Regions from separate parts of the Streptomyces sp. NPDC055099 genome, predicted to be linked through region 1. Evidence: predicted binding sites of a transcription regulator. Region 1 holds the regulator's gene; each other region holds the start of a gene.
The links. Region 1 encodes HrcA, which represses chaperone genes, less so after heat shock. Its sites were predicted from a motif close to TTNGCACTCNGNNNNNCNGAGTGCNAA; they were not measured.
Positions count from the first base shown of each region.

Region 2: the regulator HrcA is predicted to act here: its motif matches at 3,207-3,233, upstream of groL (chaperonin GroEL).
Region 3: the regulator HrcA is predicted to act here: its motif matches at 3,878-3,904, upstream of groES (co-chaperone GroES).

Region 1 is NZ_JBSGUA010000001.1:723,442-729,474, reverse strand. It holds gene ACWFRU_RS03295 (DUF3097 domain-containing protein) at 1-664, opposite strand, end outside; gene ACWFRU_RS03290 (MBL fold metallo-hydrolase) at 699-1,442, opposite strand; gene hrcA (heat-inducible transcriptional repressor HrcA) at 1,644-2,660, shown strand; gene dnaJ (molecular chaperone DnaJ) at 2,661-3,800, shown strand; gene ACWFRU_RS03275 (nitronate monooxygenase) at 4,077-5,186, shown strand; gene ACWFRU_RS03270 (16S rRNA (uracil(1498)-N(3))-methyltransferase) at 5,183-5,950, shown strand; gene ACWFRU_RS03265 (VOC family protein) at 5,978-6,033, shown strand, end outside.
Region 2 is NZ_JBSGUA010000008.1:333,330-339,362, reverse strand. It holds gene ACWFRU_RS21995 (glucosyl-3-phosphoglycerate synthase) at 1-391, opposite strand, end outside; SAM riboswitch class I at 561-695, shown strand; gene thrC (threonine synthase) at 713-2,020, shown strand; gene ACWFRU_RS21985 (MoaD/ThiS family protein) at 2,108-2,383, shown strand; gene ACWFRU_RS21980 (cold-shock protein) at 2,834-3,037, shown strand; gene groL (chaperonin GroEL) at 3,361-4,986, shown strand; gene ACWFRU_RS21970 (ATP-binding protein) at 5,038-6,033, opposite strand, start outside.
Region 3 is NZ_JBSGUA010000005.1:20,396-26,428, forward strand. It holds gene ACWFRU_RS14575 (RNA polymerase sigma factor) at 9-1,247, shown strand; gene ACWFRU_RS14580 (class I SAM-dependent methyltransferase) at 1,297-2,532, opposite strand; gene ACWFRU_RS14585 (polysaccharide deacetylase family protein) at 2,615-3,574, shown strand; gene groES (co-chaperone GroES) at 4,049-4,357, shown strand; gene groL (chaperonin GroEL) at 4,508-6,033, shown strand, end outside.

The sequences.
Region 1 (6,033 bases):
GGCCGCGGGGGACCCGGGGCCACGCCGCGATCCCCACCGACGACGGCTTCACCGCCTCCCACACGTCGATGTAGGGGTGCCCCACCACCAGGGCCGACGGGGAACTCACCTGCGCCGCGATCCGTGACTCCTTCGAGCCGGGCACCAAGTGGTCCACCAGGACTCCCAGGCGCGCGTCGGGCCCGGGGGAGAACTCCTCGACGATCCCCGGGAGGTCGTCGATGCCCTCCAGGTACTCGACGACCACGCCCTCGATCCGCAGGTCGTCGCCCCACACCCGCTCGACGAGTTCCGCGTCGTGCCGCCCCTCGACGTAGATCCGCCCGGCGCGGGCGACCCGGGCCCGCGCTCCCGGCACGGCCACAGAACCCGACGCGGTACGCGCGGCACGTACCGGAGTGGAGGTGGCGGACGAAGGGCGGACCAGCGTCACCGTCCGGCCCTCCAGGGCGAAGGCCCCCGGCGTCATCGGAAAGACGCGGTGCTTGCCGAAGCGGTCCTCCAGGGTCACCGTCGGACCCTCCGCCGTCTTCTCGCAGCGGATCACCGCCCCGCAGAACCCGGTGCTCAGCTCCTCCACCACGAGGTCCGCCTCCGCGGCGACCTCCGGCACGGGCTTCGGCTTCTTCCATGGAGGAGTGAGGTCTGCGGAGTACTGGCGCATTCGCATGACGATAAGAGAAGCGGCGTACGAGCGGCTACGACACGCCGAAGCGAGCCGCCAGTGTGGCGCGTTGCGCGCGGACAAAAGCCGCATCGACCACCGCGCCGTGCCCCGGCACGTACACCGCGTTCTCGCCGCCCAGGTCCAGAAGCCGGTCGAGCGCGGCAGGCCACCGCGCCGGGACCGCGTCGGGACCGGCCTGCGGTTCGCCCGACTCCTCGACCAGGTCGCCGCAGAAGACGATCTCGGGGGAGTCGCCCGTCCCGGGGACCAGGACCGCCAGGTCGTGGCCCGTGTGCCCCGGGCCGACGTTCGCGAGCAGGACCTGCACCCCGCCGCCCAGATCCAGCGTCCACTCCCCGCACACCGCGTGGCGCGGGCGGACGAGCAGATCGGCGGCCTCCGCCGCGGCGTCCGGGGCGACCCCCTGCCGCACGGCGTCCTCGCGCAGCTCGTCTCGTCCCCTCGCGAGCAGCGCGTCGAGGCCGACCGCCCCGTACACCTCCACGCCCGCGAACGCCGCGGCGCCGAGCACGTGGTCGAAGTGCGGATGCGTCAGGGCGAGATGGGTGACCCGGCGGCCCCCACCGAGGATGCCGCGCGCCTGGGTACGCAGCTCCGCGCCCTCGCGCAGGGTCGCGCCCGCCTCGATCATCAGCGCCGATTCGCCGCCGACGACCAGACCCGCCGTACAGTCCCAGACCGGCAGGCGCCTGCGTCCCACATGCGGCGCGAGCCGCTCCCAACCCGCCTCGTCCCAAGCCAGTGCCACGTCCATGCAGCCGACGCTAGCCCCGCGCGGGCGGCTTGGCAGCCGTCACCCCGGCCGTCGGACCGACATGGGGTCCGGCCCTTGCCGGGCCCGTACCTCGCAGCCGTACACTGGGCGCGGTGCAGGCTGGCACTCACCTGCGGGGAGTGCCAGGCAAGGCCGCGGGGCAGACGGGTCCCAGGGTGAAAAGGTGGAGGTGTTGCGCGGATGCTCAGTGAACGCAGGCTCGAGGTGCTGCGTGCCATCGTCCATGACTACGTCGGCACCGAGGAGCCGGTGGGCTCCAAGGCGCTCACCGAGCGGCACAGCCTCGGGGTCTCCCCGGCCACCGTCCGCAACGACATGGCCGCGCTGGAGGAGGAAGGGTTCATCGCCCAGCCTCACACGAGCGCGGGCCGTATCCCGACCGACAAGGGGTACCGCCTCTTCGTCGACCGGCTCGCGGGCGTCAAGCCGATGGCGGCCCCGGAGCGCAGGGCCATCCAGAACTTCCTCGACGGCGCCGTCGACCTCGACGACGTCGTGGCGCGCACGGTGCGGCTGCTCGCGCAGCTGACCCGGCAGGTCGCGGTCGTGCAGTATCCGTCCCTCACGCGGTCGACGGTGCGGCACGTGGAGCTGCTCTCGCTGGCTCCCGCCCGGCTGATGCTCGTACTGATCACGGACACGGGCCGGGTCGAGCAGCGCATGATCGACTGTCCCGCCCCGTTCGGCGAGACCTCGCTCGCGGACCTGCGGGCGCGGCTCAACAGCAGGGTCGCGGGCCGGCGCTTCGCGGACGTGCCGCAGCTGGTGCAGGACATGACGGAGTCCTTCGACGCGGAGGACCGCGGCACGGTGGCGACGGTGCTCTCGACACTCCTCGAAACTCTTGTCGAGGAGACCGAGGAGCGGCTGATGATCGGCGGAACGGCCAATCTCACCCGCTTCGGACATGACTTTCCCCTCACCATCAGGCCCGTCCTGGAGGCTCTTGAGGAGCAGGTCGTCCTGCTCAAGTTGCTTGGCGAGGCCACGGATTCGGGCATGACCGTACGGATCGGTCACGAGAACGCCCATGAGGGACTCAGCTCTACGTCCGTGGTCTCCGTCGGCTACGGTTCGGGCAGCGAGGCAGTAGCCAAACTCGGCGTGGTCGGCCCGACCCGCATGGACTATCCGGGAACGATGGGAGCAGTACGCGCAGTGGCACGTTACGTCGGACAGATCCTGGCGGAGTCGTAAGTGGCCACGGACTACTACGCCGTACTAGGCGTGCGCCGCGACGCTTCCCAGGACGAGATCAAGAAGGCCTTCCGGAGGCTTGCGCGAGAGCTTCACCCGGACGTCAATCCGGATCCGAAGACTCAGGAGCGCTTCAAGGAGATCAACGCCGCGTACGAGGTGTTGTCGGACCCGCAGAAGAAGCAGGTCTACGACCTCGGCGGCGACCCGCTGTCCCAGGCGGGCGGCGGCGGTGGTGCGGGCGGTTTCGGGGCCGGTGGCTTCGGCAACTTCTCGGACATCATGGACGCGTTCTTCGGGACGGCGTCGCAGCGCGGCCCCCGGTCGCGCACGCGCCGCGGCCAGGACGCCATGATCCGGCTCGAGATCGACCTGGACGAGGCGGCCTTCGGGACCACCAAGGACATACAGGTCGACACGGCGGTCGTCTGTACGACCTGCAGCGGCGAAGGTGCCGCGCCGGGGACGTCCGCGCAGACGTGTGACATGTGCCGCGGTCGCGGCGAGGTGTCGCAGGTCACGCGGTCCTTCCTCGGCCAGGTCATGACGTCGCGGCCGTGCCCGCAGTGTCAGGGCTTCGGCACGGTCGTGCCCACCCCCTGCCCGGAGTGCGCCGGCGACGGCCGCATCCGGTCGCGGCGGACGCTCACCGTGAAGATCCCCGCCGGTGTCGACAACGGCACGCGGATCCAGCTCGCGGGCGAGGGCGAGGTCGGCCCCGGCGGCGGCCCCGCCGGCGACCTGTACGTGGAGATCCACGAGCTGCCGCACGCCGTGTTCCAGCGGCGTGGGGACGATCTGCACTGCACGGTCACCATCCCCATGACGGCCGCGGCTCTGGGTACGAAGGTGCCCCTGGAGACGCTGGACGGCCTGGAGGAGGTCGACATCCGGCCCGGCACGCAGTCCGGCCAGTCGGTGCCGCTGCACGGCAGGGGCGTCACGCACCTGCGGGGCGGCGGTCGCGGTGACCTCATCGTGCACGTCGAGGTCCTCACGCCGAGCAAGCTGGACGCGGAGCAGGAGCGGGTCCTGCGGGAGCTTGCGCAGCTGCGCGGCGAGGAGAGGCCCACGGGGCAGTTCCAGCCGGGGCAGCAGGGGCTGTTCTCGCGTCTGAAGGATGCGTTCAACGGGCGGTAGCGCCTTGAGCAGTGCTTTTCGGGTGCCCCCGGCTGCGGTTCACGCCGCGCCGGGGGCGCTTTGCCATCTGCCGTCCGCGGGCTGTCTTGGGTTGCTCGCGCAGTTCCCCGCGCCCCTTATGGGGGCGTCCCTGGTTGCTCGCGCCCCGCGGCGGAGCCGCTTGTGTCGCAGCCCCGCGCCCCTTACGGGGCGCTTCTGATCATGCCGGGTGACGGGTGGGTGGGTGGGAAAGGTCCGCGATTCGGCGCCCCGGCCAGGAAGTGGCACGATGCGTTCATGCCCACCGCACTGACCGATCTCTGCCGCCTCCCGATCGTGCAGGCCCCCATGGCGGGTGGCGCCTCGTGCCCCCAGCTCGCCGCGGCCGTCTCCGAGGCCGGGGGGCTCGGTTTTCTCGCCGCCGGATACAAAACCGCCGACGGGATGTACCAGGAGATCAAACAGCTGCGGGGGCTCACGGGCCGGCCCTTCGGCGTGAACCTGTTCATGCCGCAGCCCGAGTACGCCGATGCCGCCGCCGTCGACGTCTACCGCAACCAGCTCGCCGGTGAGGCCGCCTGGTACGAGACGCAGCTCGGCGACCCGGACAGCGGTCGCGACGACGGCTACGACGCCAAGCTGGCGATCCTCGTCGAGGACCCGGTGCCGCTGGTGTCGTTCACCTTCGGCTGCCCCACCCGCGACGTCTTCGACGCGTTCGCCCGGGTCGGCACCATCACCGTCGCCACCGTCACCTCGCCCGAAGAGGCGCAGACCGCCCAGTGGTCGGGCGCCGACGCCGTGTGCGTACAGGGCATCGAGGCGGGCGGCCACCAGGGCACGCACCGCGACAACCCCGAGACGGACGGCGCCGGGCTCGGCCTCCTCTCGCTCATCGCGCAGGTGCGCGACACCGTGCAGATCCCGGTCGTCGCGGCCGGCGGTCTGATGCGCGGCTCGCAGATCGCCGCGGTGCTCGCGGCCGGCGCGGACGCCGCGCAGCTCGGCACGGCCTTCCTGGTCTGCCCCGAGTCGGGCGCGAACCCCCTGCACAAGCAGGCCATGACCAACCCGCTGTTCACCCGGACCGAACTGACCCGCGCCTTCTCGGGACGCCCCGCGCGCGGCCTGGTCAACCGCTTCATGCGGGAGCACGGTCCCTACGCCCCCGCCGCCTACCCCCAGGTCCACCACCTCACCAGCGGTCTGCGCAAGGCCGCGGCCAAGGCCGGTGACGCGCAGGGCATGGCCCTGTGGGCGGGGCAGGGCCACCGTATGGCGCGGGAGCTTCCCGCCGGGCAGCTCGTGGAGGTCCTCGCGGCCGAACTGGCCGAGTCGAAGGCCGCGTTGGCGGCCGGTGGGCAGCAGGGAACCCAGCCGGGGAGCCAGCAGGGGAGCCAGGCGTGACCGCGCCCGTCTTCGTCGTCGAGACCTTCGGGACCTCTGAGGCCTCTGAGGCCTCTGAATCCTCTGAGAACCGACGCTTCGTGCTCGATGGTCCCGAAGGGCGCCACGCCGTCTCCGTGAAGCGGCTGCACGCCGGTGAGGACGTCGTCCTGACCGACGGGGCCGGGCGCTGGGCCGACTGCGTGGTCGAGGACACCGAGGGCAAGGACCGGCTGATCCTGCGGATGAACTCCGTGCGGGAAGAGGCGCCGCAGGAGCCCCGCATCACCGTCGTACAGGCCCTGCCCAAGGGCGACCGCGGAGAACTCGCCGTCGAGACCATGACGGAGACCGGCGTCGACGCGATCGTGCCCTGGTCCGCGTCGCGCTGCATCACGCAGTGGAAGGGCGAGCGCGGGCTCAAGGCGCTCGGCAAGTGGCGTGCCACGGCGCGTGAGGCGGGCAAGCAGTCGCGCCGGGTGCGCTTCCCAGAGGTGGCGGACGCCATGTCGACCAAGCAGGTGGCGGCGCTGCTCGCCTCCGCCGACCTCGCCGCGGTCCTGCACGAGGAGGGCAGCGAACCGCTGGCCACGGCCGAACTCCCGGCGGCCGGGCACATCGTCCTGGTGGTCGGCCCCGAGGGCGGTGTGTCACCGGACGAGCTCGCGGCCTTCGCGGACGCGGGGGCGAAGCCGTACCGCCTGGGGCGTAGCGTGTTGCGTACGTCGACCGCGGGGACGGCGGCGGCCGCACTGCTCCTGGGGCGCACGGGCCGCTGGTCCTGAACTCCCGCGCCGGGTGAGGGAGATGCCGTGGAACTGGCCCAAGTACGGCTGCTCGTATCGGACTTCAGTGCCTGCTACCGCTT
Region 2 (6,033 bases), on a different contig from region 1:
TCAGGTCCGCGTCGACGAACGCGACGATGTCACCGCCGGTCACCAGGAGCGAGCGCCACATGACCTCGCCCTTGCCGGGCACGGCCGGGATGCGCGGCAGGATCACGTCCCGGTGCACGACCCGCGCGCCCGCCCTCCGCGCGACCTCGGCCGTACGGTCCCGCGAGCCGGAGTCGATCACCACGAGCTCGTCGACGAGCGCCGCCTTGTCGACCAGCTCACGGCGGATCTCGGCGACGATCTCGCCGACCGTCCCCTCCTCGTCGAGCGCGGGCAGGACGACACTCACCGAGGCCCCCGACGCCTGCTTGGCGGCGACGAGTGCGCTGAGCGGACGGTCGGCAACGGACCAGGAGCGCCTGGTCAGCCAGCGCTCGGCCTCTTCCAGCACGGGTGGCTCCTCCTGTGTGTGGCCTACATGTGATCCATCTCGCGGTTCGGACGACTATCTCAAGGGTCCAGGCCGTCGGTTACAGTCTTGAACAACGCCGATGACCATCGCATGCCGGGGTCATCGCGTAACAAATGCCCTGGGGCCCCTGAAGCCCCCGGCGCCATACCGCTCATCCAGAGGGGCAGAGGGATACGGCCCGTTGAAGCCCCGGCAACCATCCCGCCGACCGCGCACGCGAGGTCTCGGTGGGGAAGGTGCCAATTCCGTCTCGCGGCGAGATGCGTCGCGGGGAAGATGAGGAGAAAGGGCCTCGCCTCCATGGCTGCGCAGACTGTCGCAACGAACGACACCACCCCTTCCACCACGGGTTCCGTGGACCTCGGCCCCGCATCGGGCCTCTCTTGCCGCGAGTGCGGCGAGCTCTACGCCCTCGGCCCGATCTTCGCCTGTCAGGCCTGTTTCGGCCCGCTCGAAGTGGCGTACGACCTGCCGACCGGTGACCCCGAGGCCCTGCGGAAGCAGATCGAGTCCGGCCCCGACAACATCTGGCGCTACGCCCCGCTGCTGCCCGTCCCGGCGGACGTCGCCGAGAAGCCGAACATGAACCCCGGCTGGACCAAGCTCGTCAAGGCCGACAACCTCGCCCGTGAGCTGGGCGTCGAGCAGGGCAAGCTGTTCGTCAAGGACGACTCCGGCAACCCGACGCACTCCTTCAAGGACCGCGTCGTCGCCCAGGCCATCGAGGCCGCGCGCGCCTTCGGCTTCACCACGCTCTCCTGCTCCTCCACCGGCAACCTCGCGGGCGCCGTCGGCGCCGCCGCGGCCCGCGCCGGCTTCCGCTCCTGCGTGTTCATCCCGCACGACCTGGAGCAGGGCAAGGTCGTCATGGCCGCGGTCTACGGCGGCGAGCTCGTCGGCATCGAGGGCAACTACGACGACGTGAACCGCTTCTGCTCCGAGCTCATCGGCGACCCGCTGGGCGAGGGCTGGGGCTTCGTGAACGTGAACCTGCGGCCGTACTACGGCGAGGGCTCCAAGACCCTCGCGTACGAGATCTGCGAGCAGCTCGGGTGGGTCCTTCCCGACCAGCTCGTCATCCCGATCGCCTCCGGCTCGCAGCTCACGAAGATCGACAAGGGTCTGAAGGAGCTCATCGCGCTCGGCCTCGTGGAGGACAAGCCCTACAAGATCTTCGGTGCGCAGGCCGAGGGCTGTTCGCCGGTGTCCACCGCCTTCAAGGCGGGCCACGACGTCGTGCGCCCCCAGAAGCCGAACACCATCGCCAAGTCGCTCGCCATCGGCAACCCCGCCGACGGGCCGTACGTCCTGGACATCGCGCGTCGCACGGGCGGTGCGGTCGAGGACGTGAACGACGAGCAGGTCGTCCACGCGATTGAGCTGCTCGCCCGGACCGAGGGGATCTTCGCGGAGACCGCCGGTGGTGTGACGGTGGGCGTCACGAAGAAGCTGATCGAGGCGGGGCTCATTGACCCGGCGTTGACCACGGTGGTCCTGAACACCGGTGACGGCCTCAAGACCCTCGACGCGGTCGCGGAGACATCTCAGGCGACCGCGACGATCAAGCCCAGCCTTGAGGCGTTTCGCTCCGCGGGTCTTGCCGACTGAGCTTGTTCGCTTGACTGCGGCGCCGTCGTGGCTGGTCGCGCAGTTCCCCGCGCCCCTTACGGGGCCCGCATATCCCGAGGTGAATTCATGAGCGTCAACGTCCGCATCCCCACCATTCTTCGCACCTACACCGGCGGGCAGTCCGAGGTGGCCGCCGAGGGGGCCAATCTCTCCGAGGTCATCGCCGACCTGGAGAAGAACCACGCCGGTATCGCCGCCCGTGTCCTGGACGACCAGGGCAAGCTGCGGCGCTTCGTGAACGTCTACGTGAACGACGACGACGTCCGCTTCGAGCAGGGTCTCGAGACCGCGACGCCGGACGGCGCGGGGATCTCGATCATCCCCGCCGTCGCCGGAGGCTGACCATCGAGCACAGTGCCGGTGGTTGATCCTTTAAGGAAATACCCTGCGTAATGGTCTTTGCCCCCTCCGCGAGAGAAACGGAGGGGGCAATTCCATGTGGTTGAGCGCGGTACAGTTGGGAAGCGAGCTTCCCCGTTTGTGCCGAGCGCATATACGAAGTCGCCCTGAGGGCGACAAGAAGCAGCCAAAGTGCACTGCCCATTTGCCCTTCCCGTGGCATTTGTCTGGCCCGACTTGCCCTGAACTCCGGCGAATTCTCCGCATATTACCGATCAGGCGTGCCCAGAATTCTCGTCCGATTGACCTGTTGCAGAGGGCAGTTGGACAGATACATTCAGCCGCGGTCGACGCGTTCCGGCGCACGCCTCCACAACCCATTGGGGGGGTGAGGTCTGACCCGGGTCCGCGAAGTGCGGGTCCGTGCAAGGGCCAGTAATAGGGGAGTTAGGCATGGCTCAGGGCACCGTCAAGTGGTTCAACGCGGAGAAGGGGTACGGCTTCATCGCGGTCGACGGTGGTGCGGATGTTTTCGTCCACTACAGCGCGATTCAGATGGACGGCTACCGCACCCTTGAAGAAGGTCAGCGAGTGGAGTTCGAGATCTCGCAGGGCCAGAAGGGTCCGCAGGCGGACATGGTCAAGCTCGCCGTCTGATCTCGGCGCGATCGGCCAGCGAACTTAGCGAGTGACGAGGGGCCCGCATCCCGACAGGGGTGCGGGCCCCTCGTGCGTCCGCCGCACGCCCCTGGCCGTGCGCCCCTCGTACGTCGGGTATCCGTAAGAGGCGCTTGCACTCGTAGGGGTCGAGTGCTAATCATTGGGCTTAGCACTCTCCGAGTGAGAGTGACAGAACTTGGATCGGGTCGGTGAGGCCCGCAGGCCGGGTGGGGCAAGGAACCACAAGGCTTGCAGGCCGTCCGTCGCGGGCACCGACAGGATCCGGAGCATGCCACCCCTGTCCGGGAGGACCACTTCACATGGCCAAGATCATCGCGTTCGACGAGGAGGCACGGCGCGGCCTCGAGCGCGGCATGAACCAGCTCGCCGACGCCGTCAAGGTGACCCTGGGCCCCAAGGGTCGCAACGTCGTCCTCGAGAAGAAGTGGGGCGCCCCCACGATCACCAACGATGGTGTCTCCATCGCCAAGGAGATCGAGCTCGAGGACCCGTACGAGAAGATCGGCGCCGAGCTGGTCAAGGAGGTCGCGAAGAAGACGGACGACGTCGCCGGTGACGGCACGACGACCGCGACCGTCCTGGCCCAGGCGCTGGTCCGCGAGGGCCTTCGCAACGTGGCCGCCGGTGCCAACCCGATGGCCCTCAAGCGCGGCATCGAGAAGGCCGTCGAGGCCGTCTCGGGCGCCCTGCTCGAGCAGGCCAAGGACGTGGAGACCAAGGAGCAGATCGCTTCGACCGCCTCCATCTCCGCCGCCGACACCCAGATCGGCGAGCTCATCGCCGAGGCGATGGACAAGGTCGGCAAGGAAGGCGTCATCACCGTCGAGGAGTCGCAGACCTTCGGGCTCGAGCTTGAGCTCACCGAGGGCATGCGCTTCGACAAGGGCTACATCTCGGCGTACTTCGCCACGGACATGGAGCGTATGGAGGCGTCGCTCGACGACCCGTACATCCTGATCGTGAACTCGAAGATCTCGAACGTGAAGGACCTCCTTCCGCTCCTCGAGAAGGTCATGCAGTCCGGCAAGCCGCTGCTGATCATCGCCGAGGACGTCGAGGGCGAGGCCCTGTCGACCCTGGTCGTCAACAAGATCCGTGGCACCTTCAAGTCCGTCGCCGTCAAGGCCCCGGGCTTCGGTGACCGCCGCAAGGCCATGCTCGGCGACATCGCCATCCTCACCGGTGGCACCGTCATCTCCGAGGAGGTCGGCCTCAAGCTGGAGAACGCCGGTCTCGACCTGCTCGGCCGCGCCCGCAAGGTCGTCATCACCAAGGACGAGACGACCATCGTCGACGGTGCCGGTGACAGCGACCAGGTCCAGGGCCGCGTCAACCAGATCCGCGCCGAGATCGAGAACTCGGACAGCGACTACGACCGCGAGAAGCTGCAGGAGCGCCTGGCGAAGCTCGCCGGCGGTGTTGCGGTCATCAAGGCCGGTGCCGCGACCGAGGTCGAGCTCAAGGAGCGCAAGCACCGCATCGAGGACGCCGTTCGCAACGCGAAGGCCGCCGTCGAAGAGGGCATCGTCGCCGGTGGTGGCGTGGCCCTGCTGCAGGCCACCGCGGTCTTCGAGAAGCTGGAGCTCGAGGGTGACGAGGCGACCGGCGCCAACGCCGTGAAGCTCGCCCTGGAGGCCCCGCTCAAGCAGATCGCCGTCAACGGTGGTCTCGAGGGTGGCGTCGTCGTCGAGAAGGTCCGCAACCTCACCGTCGGTCACGGCCTCAACGCCGCGACCGGTGAGTACGTCGACATGATCGCCGAGGGCATCCTCGACCCGGCCAAGGTCACGCGCTCTGCCCTGCAGAACGCCGCGTCCATCGCCGCGCTGTTCCTCACCACCGAGGCCGTCATCGCCGACAAGCCGGAGAAGGCGGGCGCTGCCCCGGCCGGCGGCGGCATGCCGGGCGGTGACATGGACTTCTGATCGACCTCTGGTTGATCTACGTCCCGTACGTACCGAGGGCGGTACTCCTTCTCACGAAGGGGTGCCGCCCTCGGGCGTTGCCAGGGCATAGGCGATGCCGTCGTCCACGTCGGTCTCCAGGCCCCGGCGGAAGGCGACCTCGTACGCCAGGTCGCCGATGGCGTCGCGGACGCGGCGCTCGCAGGCCTGGCGGGCGGCCATCAGGTGCGGGCTGCCCATCTGCGCGACACCGCTGGAGCGCCACAGGACATCGGAGATGCCGAGAAGCCGCCCGGCCTGTTCGGGGTCGGCCATGGCCGAGGTCAGCGCGTCGATGCTCATCGCGGCACCGAAGACGTCGTGCAGCCGCCATTTGATCGGCAGGGCGTCGCGGGCGTGCCGGACGGCCGACGCCGGGTCGCCGTTGCCGAGCGCCGCCCTGGACAGCAGGTAGAAGGCGAAGCTGAGCATCCACTGTTCGCCGTGCCGTTCGCACTCCTGGCGCAGGGTGTCGGCGCTCGTGGTGGCCTTGTCGAACTCGCCGAGCTGGAGATGGGCGTACACCACGGCGGAGAGCACGAAGAGCTTGACGGCGGGGGAACCGCCGCCGCAGTCGGGCGAACCGGCCGTCCGTGCGAGAAGCTCGATCGTCTGCGCCGGCCGGCTGGTGAGGACCAGCTGGACCGCTTCGAGGTAGAGCGCGGCGTCGACCGCCGCCCGATCGTCGACCTGCTGCGCCAACGGCGTGCAGAGCTCGGACAGTTGCCCGGAAGCTTCGAGATCCCCCTGCATGAAGGCCACCGCTCCACACGCCCACAGGGCCCAGAAACGCCCCGGATCGGAGCCCGGACCGGGAGGCTTGGCGAGGGCCCGGTCCAAGTAGTGGCGGCCCTCGCGCTGGAAGCCGCAGCAGAGCCAGAAGAACCACAGGCCGCCGGCCATCTCCAGGCTGTCGCGCGGGTCCGGCGAGGCCAGGCAGCTTTCGAGCGCCGCGCGCAGGTTGGCGTGCTCCGCCGTGCACCGCTCGTACCAGGCCACCTGGTCGGGGCCCGTCCACTCCCGGCCGCC
Region 3 (6,033 bases), on a different contig from region 1:
ACCGCGCCATCGAGACCGTCTTCCGCATCGAGTCCCCGCGGCTCATCGCGGGCGTCGCCCGCATCGTGCGCGACGTGGGCATCGCGGAGGAGCTGGCGCAGGACGCCATGGTCGCCGCGCTCGAACAGTGGCCGCGGACCGGCGTCCCCGACAACCCGGGCGCCTGGCTGACGACCACCGCCAAGCGCCGCGCCATCGACCTCGTACGCCGCAGGGAGCGCTACGCGCGCAAGCTGGCGGAGATGGGCCGCGACCTGGAGGCGGCGCCGCCCCACGTCGACGAGCCCATGGACCCCGACGACATCGACGACGACCTCCTGCGCCTCGTCTTCACCGCCTGCCACCCGGTGCTCTCCGCCGAGGCCCGCATCGCGCTCACCCTGCGCCTCCTCGGCGGTCTCGCGACGGCGGAGATCGCCCGCGCGATGCTGGTCCCCGAGGCGACGGTGGCCCAGCGCGTCGTGCGCGCCAAGCGCACCCTCGCCACCAAGGGCGTGCCCTTCGAGGTGCCGTACGGGGCCGAGCGCGAGGCCCGGCTCGGGTCGGTGCTCGAAGTCATCTACCTCATCTTCAACGAGGGGTACGCGGCCACGGCGGGCGACGACTGGCTGCGGCCCTCCTTGTGTGAGGACGCCCTGCGTCTCGCGCGCGTGCTGGCCGGGCTCATGCCTCGGGAGCCCGAAGTGCACGGCCTGGCCGCGCTGTTGGAGCTCCAGGCGTCCCGTTCGGCGGCGCGTACGGGGCCGAAGGGCGAGCCGGTGCTCCTCGCGGACCAGGACCGGCGGCACTGGAACCGGCCGCTGATCCGGCGGGGCTTCGCCGCGCTCGCCCGCGCGCGGGCCGCGTCGACGGGCGGCCCCGGCCCCTACGAGCTCCAGGCCGCGATCGCCGCCTGTCATGCCAACGCGCCGTCGTACGAGGAGACGGACTGGCCCCAGATCGTCGCCCTGTACGGCTTGCTTGCCGCGCGGGCTCCCTCGCCCGTGGTCGAACTGAACCGGGCGGTCGCGGTGTCGATGGCCTCGGGTCCCGCGGAGGCGCTGCTGCTCGTCGACGCGCTCGCGGACGAACCCGCCCTGCGGGACTACCACTTGCTGCCGAGCGTGCGGGGCGACCTGCTGCTGCGGCTCGGGCGCGCGGCGGAGGCGCGTGCGGAGTTCGAGCGGGCGGCGGGGCTCACGCGGAATGGGCGGGAGAGGGAGTTGCTGCTGGGGCGAGCCGAAGGAATCAGCCCGTCCGGCGCCTGAGGACGGACTCGGCGGAGCCGGTGATCAACGGTGCCCGGGGCTGCGGCTCTCAGGAACCGTCCACCGGCTGCCCGATCAGCATCGCCGGCGACCCCGCCACCCGCGTGAGGAAAACCGTCGCCGCGTTCTTGCCCTGCGGCTTCACCTTCCGCCGCAGTTCCTCCGGCTCCACCGCGGAGCCCCGCTTCTTCACCGTGAGGATGCCGACCTCCCGCTCCCGCAGCACCGCCTTCAGCTTCTTCACGCCGAAGGGGAGCTGGTCGGTGATCTCGTACGCCGCGGCGTACGGCGTCGTGTGCAGCGCGTCGGAGGTGACGTACGCGATGGTCTCGTCGATCAGGCCGCCCTCCACCCGCGCGGCCACCTCCGCGACCAGATGCGCGCGGATGACGGCGCCGTCCGGCTCGTACAGATAGCGACCCACCGGCCGCACCCCGGGATCCGGCAGCATCGCGTCGAGCGGGGACCACAGGGAGGCGCCCGAGGGCAGCAGGGTCGCGCGGTGCGAGGACGGGGTGTCCGTGCCGAACCACAGCACGGCCTCCTTGACGTCCCCGCCGTCCGAGATCCACTCCGCCGCGGCATCGGCGGGCACCGCCTCGTGCGGGATGCCGGGAGCGATCTTCAGCGCCGCGTGCGGGGCCTTGCGGGCGGCCTCGATTGCCCAGGAGAGCGGCGGGGAGTAGGCCTCGGGGTCGAAGATCCGGCCCCGGCCGCCGCGCCGCGCGGGGTCCACGAAGACCGCGTCGTACGCGGACGTGTCGACCTCGGTGACATCGGCCTCGCGCACCTCGACGAGGTCGGCGAGGCCAAGGGCGTCGGCGTTCGCACGCGCCACCGCGCAGGTCAGCGGGTCACGGTCGACGGCGAGGACGGCGATCCCGGCCCGGGCGAGGGCGATCGCGTCGCCGCCGATGCCGCAGCAGAGGTCGGCCACGCTCCGTACGCCGAGGGCCCTGAACCTCTCGGCGCGGTGCACGGCCACACTCGTACGGGTCGCCTGCTCGACGCCGTTAGGGGTGAAGAACATCCGTCCCGCGTCCTCGGCCCCGAACTTCGCCACCGCACGGCGCCGCAGCCGCGCCTGCGCGAGCACCGCCGTGACCAGCTCCGCCGGGTGCTCACGGCGCAGGCGCGTCGCGACGGCCAGCTCCCGGGCCGGATCGGCCTCCCGCACCTCGTCGAGACCGAGCAGGGACCGGCCCTCGGGGGTGAGCAGCGCGGAGAAGGAGGCCAGGACGGTCGGGGCGGTCGGAGCACGGTCGAGGTCGTTCACCCGGCCCATTGTGGGCCAGTCGGTGGATGGTGCGCGCCCGGTGGCGGTGTCGACCCGGCATCGGGCCTGTGAGCTGCAAAGATCCGGCGCCATGCAACTAGTACGACAAAACGACGAATTCGGCCCAAGACGGAAGAGCCGGAGACGGGGTCCGGCGCGGCGTCGAGCAAGGGGACAGGTGCGTGCCGGGGTGGCCGTGCTCGTCGTCGCCGCGATCGCCTCCGGCTGTGCCTCGGGCGCCGACGGCGGAGCGAACCCCGCCCCCGGTCAGCAGCGCCTGGACGCGCCGCCCGCCCGCGCCCTCGACTCCTACGCCCACAAACTCCGTGTCACCCAGGTCGCCCGCGCCGCCGCCGCGAAGCGCTGGGGCCTGGCCAAGCCCCCGCTGGCCGCACCGCCCGCCCCGGCGAAGAAGCCGAGGATCACCACCCGCAAGGGATTCGAGGTGAAGGGGCAGGCGAGTCTGCCGCCCGTCTTCACGACGATCCCGACCAAGAAGAAGATCGTCTTCCTGACCATCGACGACGGCGCCGAGAAGGACCCGGCGCTGCTCAAGATGATGAGCGAACTGCAGATCCCGTACACCGCGTTCCTCAGCGACTATCTGGTCAAGGAGGACTACGGCTACTTCAAGAAGATGCAGTCGCGCGGTGTCGTCCTGAACAACCACACCCTCAACCACCGCTACATGCCGGGGCTCTCCTACGCGGGCCAGCGCCGCGAGATCTGCGGCATGCAGGACGTCATCCAGAAGCGCTACGGCAAGCGGCCCGAACTCTTCCGCCCGCCGTACGGCAACTACAACGCGGACACGCTGCGGGCCGCCAAGTCCTGCGGGATCAAGGCCGTGCCGCTGTGGGCGTCCGAGGCCTTCGCCGACCACATGGAGTGGCGCGAGTGGGACCGGGACCTGCACCCCGGCGACATCATCCTCACGCACTTCCGGGGGCGCGAGGACTGGAAGGGCACCATGCCCGACATGGTCCGCAAGGTCATGAAGACGGTCACCGACAAGGGATACGCGGTGGCCAGGCTGGAGGACTACCTGTGACGGGGCGGGCGCGGGCGCGCCGCTGCCTCGCCGCGGCCGTCGCGGCGGGCGTGCTCGCGCCCGCGCTGCTCACCGGGTGCGCGCAGTCGGTGGACCCGATCGAGCGCCTCGGCCGCAAGGCTGCGGAGAAGGTGCCGCCGCGAAAACCGGGGGCGTCGCCCAGCTGCGCCCCACCGGCGGGAGCCCCGGAAACCGGGCGGCACACGCCCGCGGGGACGGAACCGCCTGACGCGGAGAAGCGTTGCCCCGAGGGGCGCGGGGGCCCTTCGGCGTCGCCGTCGAGATAAGACCCGCGTCAGCGAATTAGCAGTCCGCTTGACCGAGTGCTAATCGTCGTCCTAGTCTCGGCCTTGGCACTCACCACTGGAGAGTGCCAATCAGCGACGGGCAGGTCCGGCACCCGCGACGACGGATCCACCTGGTCGCCACCCCAGACTGTTAACCCCGTAGATCTCCGAAGGGGGAGACCGGATCGTGACGACCGCCAGCTCCAAGGTTGCCATCAAGCCGCTCGAGGACCGCATTGTGGTCCAGCCGCTCGACGCCGAGCAGACCACGGCCTCGGGCCTGGTCATTCCGGACACCGCGAAGGAGAAGCCCCAGGAGGGTGCTGTCCTCGCCGTGGGCCCGGGCCGCTTCGAGAACGGCGAGCGCCTGCCGCTCGACGTGAAGGTCGGCGATGTCGTGCTGTACAGCAAGTACGGCGGCACCGAGGTGAAGTACAACGGCGACGAGTACCTCGTCCTCTCGGCTCGCGACGTGCTCGCGATCGTCGAGAAGTAATTCACCTGCTTCACCAGTTTTGCTTTTGAGTTGCGCCCCTGGTCACCCCGCTGCTGATTGCCGGGCGGCGAGGGGCGCAGTTCGTTTGCTGGATGTCTCCGGGGGTCTCCCCCGGACCCCCTGATTTTTCGAGAGGGCTGAACCGCTCCCATGGCGAAGATCCTGAAGTTCGACGAGGACGCCCGTCGCGCCCTCGAGCGCGGCGTCAACAAGCTTGCCGACACGGTCAAGGTGACGATCGGCCCCCGTGGCCGCAACGTCGTCATCGACAAGAAGTTCGGCGCTCCCACCATCACCAACGACGGCGTCACCATCGCCCGTGAGGTCGAGGTCGAGGACCCGTACGAGAACCTCGGCGCGCAGCTCGTCAAGGAGGTGGCGACCAAGACCAACGACATCGCGGGTGACGGCACCACCACCGCGACCGTTCTCGCCCAGGCCCTGGTCAAGGAAGGCCTGCGCAACGTAGCCGCCGGCGCCTCCCCGGCCGCCCTGAAGAAGGGCATCGACGCCGCCGTCGCGGCCGTCTCCGCGGAGCTCCTCGCCACCGCGCGCCCGATCGACGACAAGGCCGACATCGCGGCCGTCGCCGGTCTGTCCGCCCAGGACCCGCAGGTCGGCGAGCTCATCGCCGAGGCGATGGACAAGGTCGGCAAGGACGGTGTCATCACCGTCGAGGAGTCCAACACCTTCGGTCTCGAGCTGGACTTCACCGAGGGCATGGCCTTCGACAAGGGCTACCTGTCCCCGTACATGGTGTCCGACCAGGAGCGTATGGAGGCCGTCCTCGACGACCCGTACATCCTGATCCACCAGGGCAAGATCTCGTCCATCCAGGACCTGCTGCCGCTGCTCGAGAAGGTCATCCAGGCCAACGCCTCGAAGCCGCTCCTGATCATCGCCGAGGACGTCGAGGGCGAGGCCCTGTCGACCCTGGTCGTGAACAAGATCCGCGGCACCTTCAACGCCGTCGCGGTGAAGGCCCCCGGCTTCGGCGACCGCCGCAAGGCCATGCTCGGTGACCTCGCCACCCTCACGGGCGGCACCGTCATCGCCGAAGAGGTCGGCCTCAAGCTCGACCAGGTCGGCCTGGACGTGCTCGGCACCGCCCGCCGCGTGACCATCACCAAGGACGACACCACGGTCGTCGACGGCGGCGGCAACGCCTCCGAGGTCGAGGGCCGCGTCAACCAGATCAAGGCCGAGATCGAGGCCACGGACTCCGACTGGGACCGCGAGAAGCTCCAGGAGCGCCTCGCGAAGCTGGCCGGCGGCGTGTGCGTCATCAAGGTCGGCGCCGCCACCGAGGTGGAGCTGAAGGAGAAGAAGCACCGTCTGGAGGACGCCATCTCCGCGACCCGCGCCGCGGTCGAGGAGGGCATCGTCTCCGGTGGTGGCTCGGCGCTCGTCCACGCCGTGAAGGTCCTCGAGGGCAACCTCGACAAGACCGGCGACGAGGCCACCGGTGTCGCGGTCGTGCGCCGCGCCGCCGTCGAGCCGCTGCGCTGGATCGCCGAGAACGCCGGCCTCGAGGGCTACGTCATCACCTCGAAGGTCGCCGAGCTCGACAAGGGCTTCGGCTTCAACGCCGCCACCGGTGAGTACGGCGACCTGGTCAAGGCCGGCGTCATCGACCCGGTCAAGGTCACGCGCTCCGCGCTGGAGAACGCCGCGTC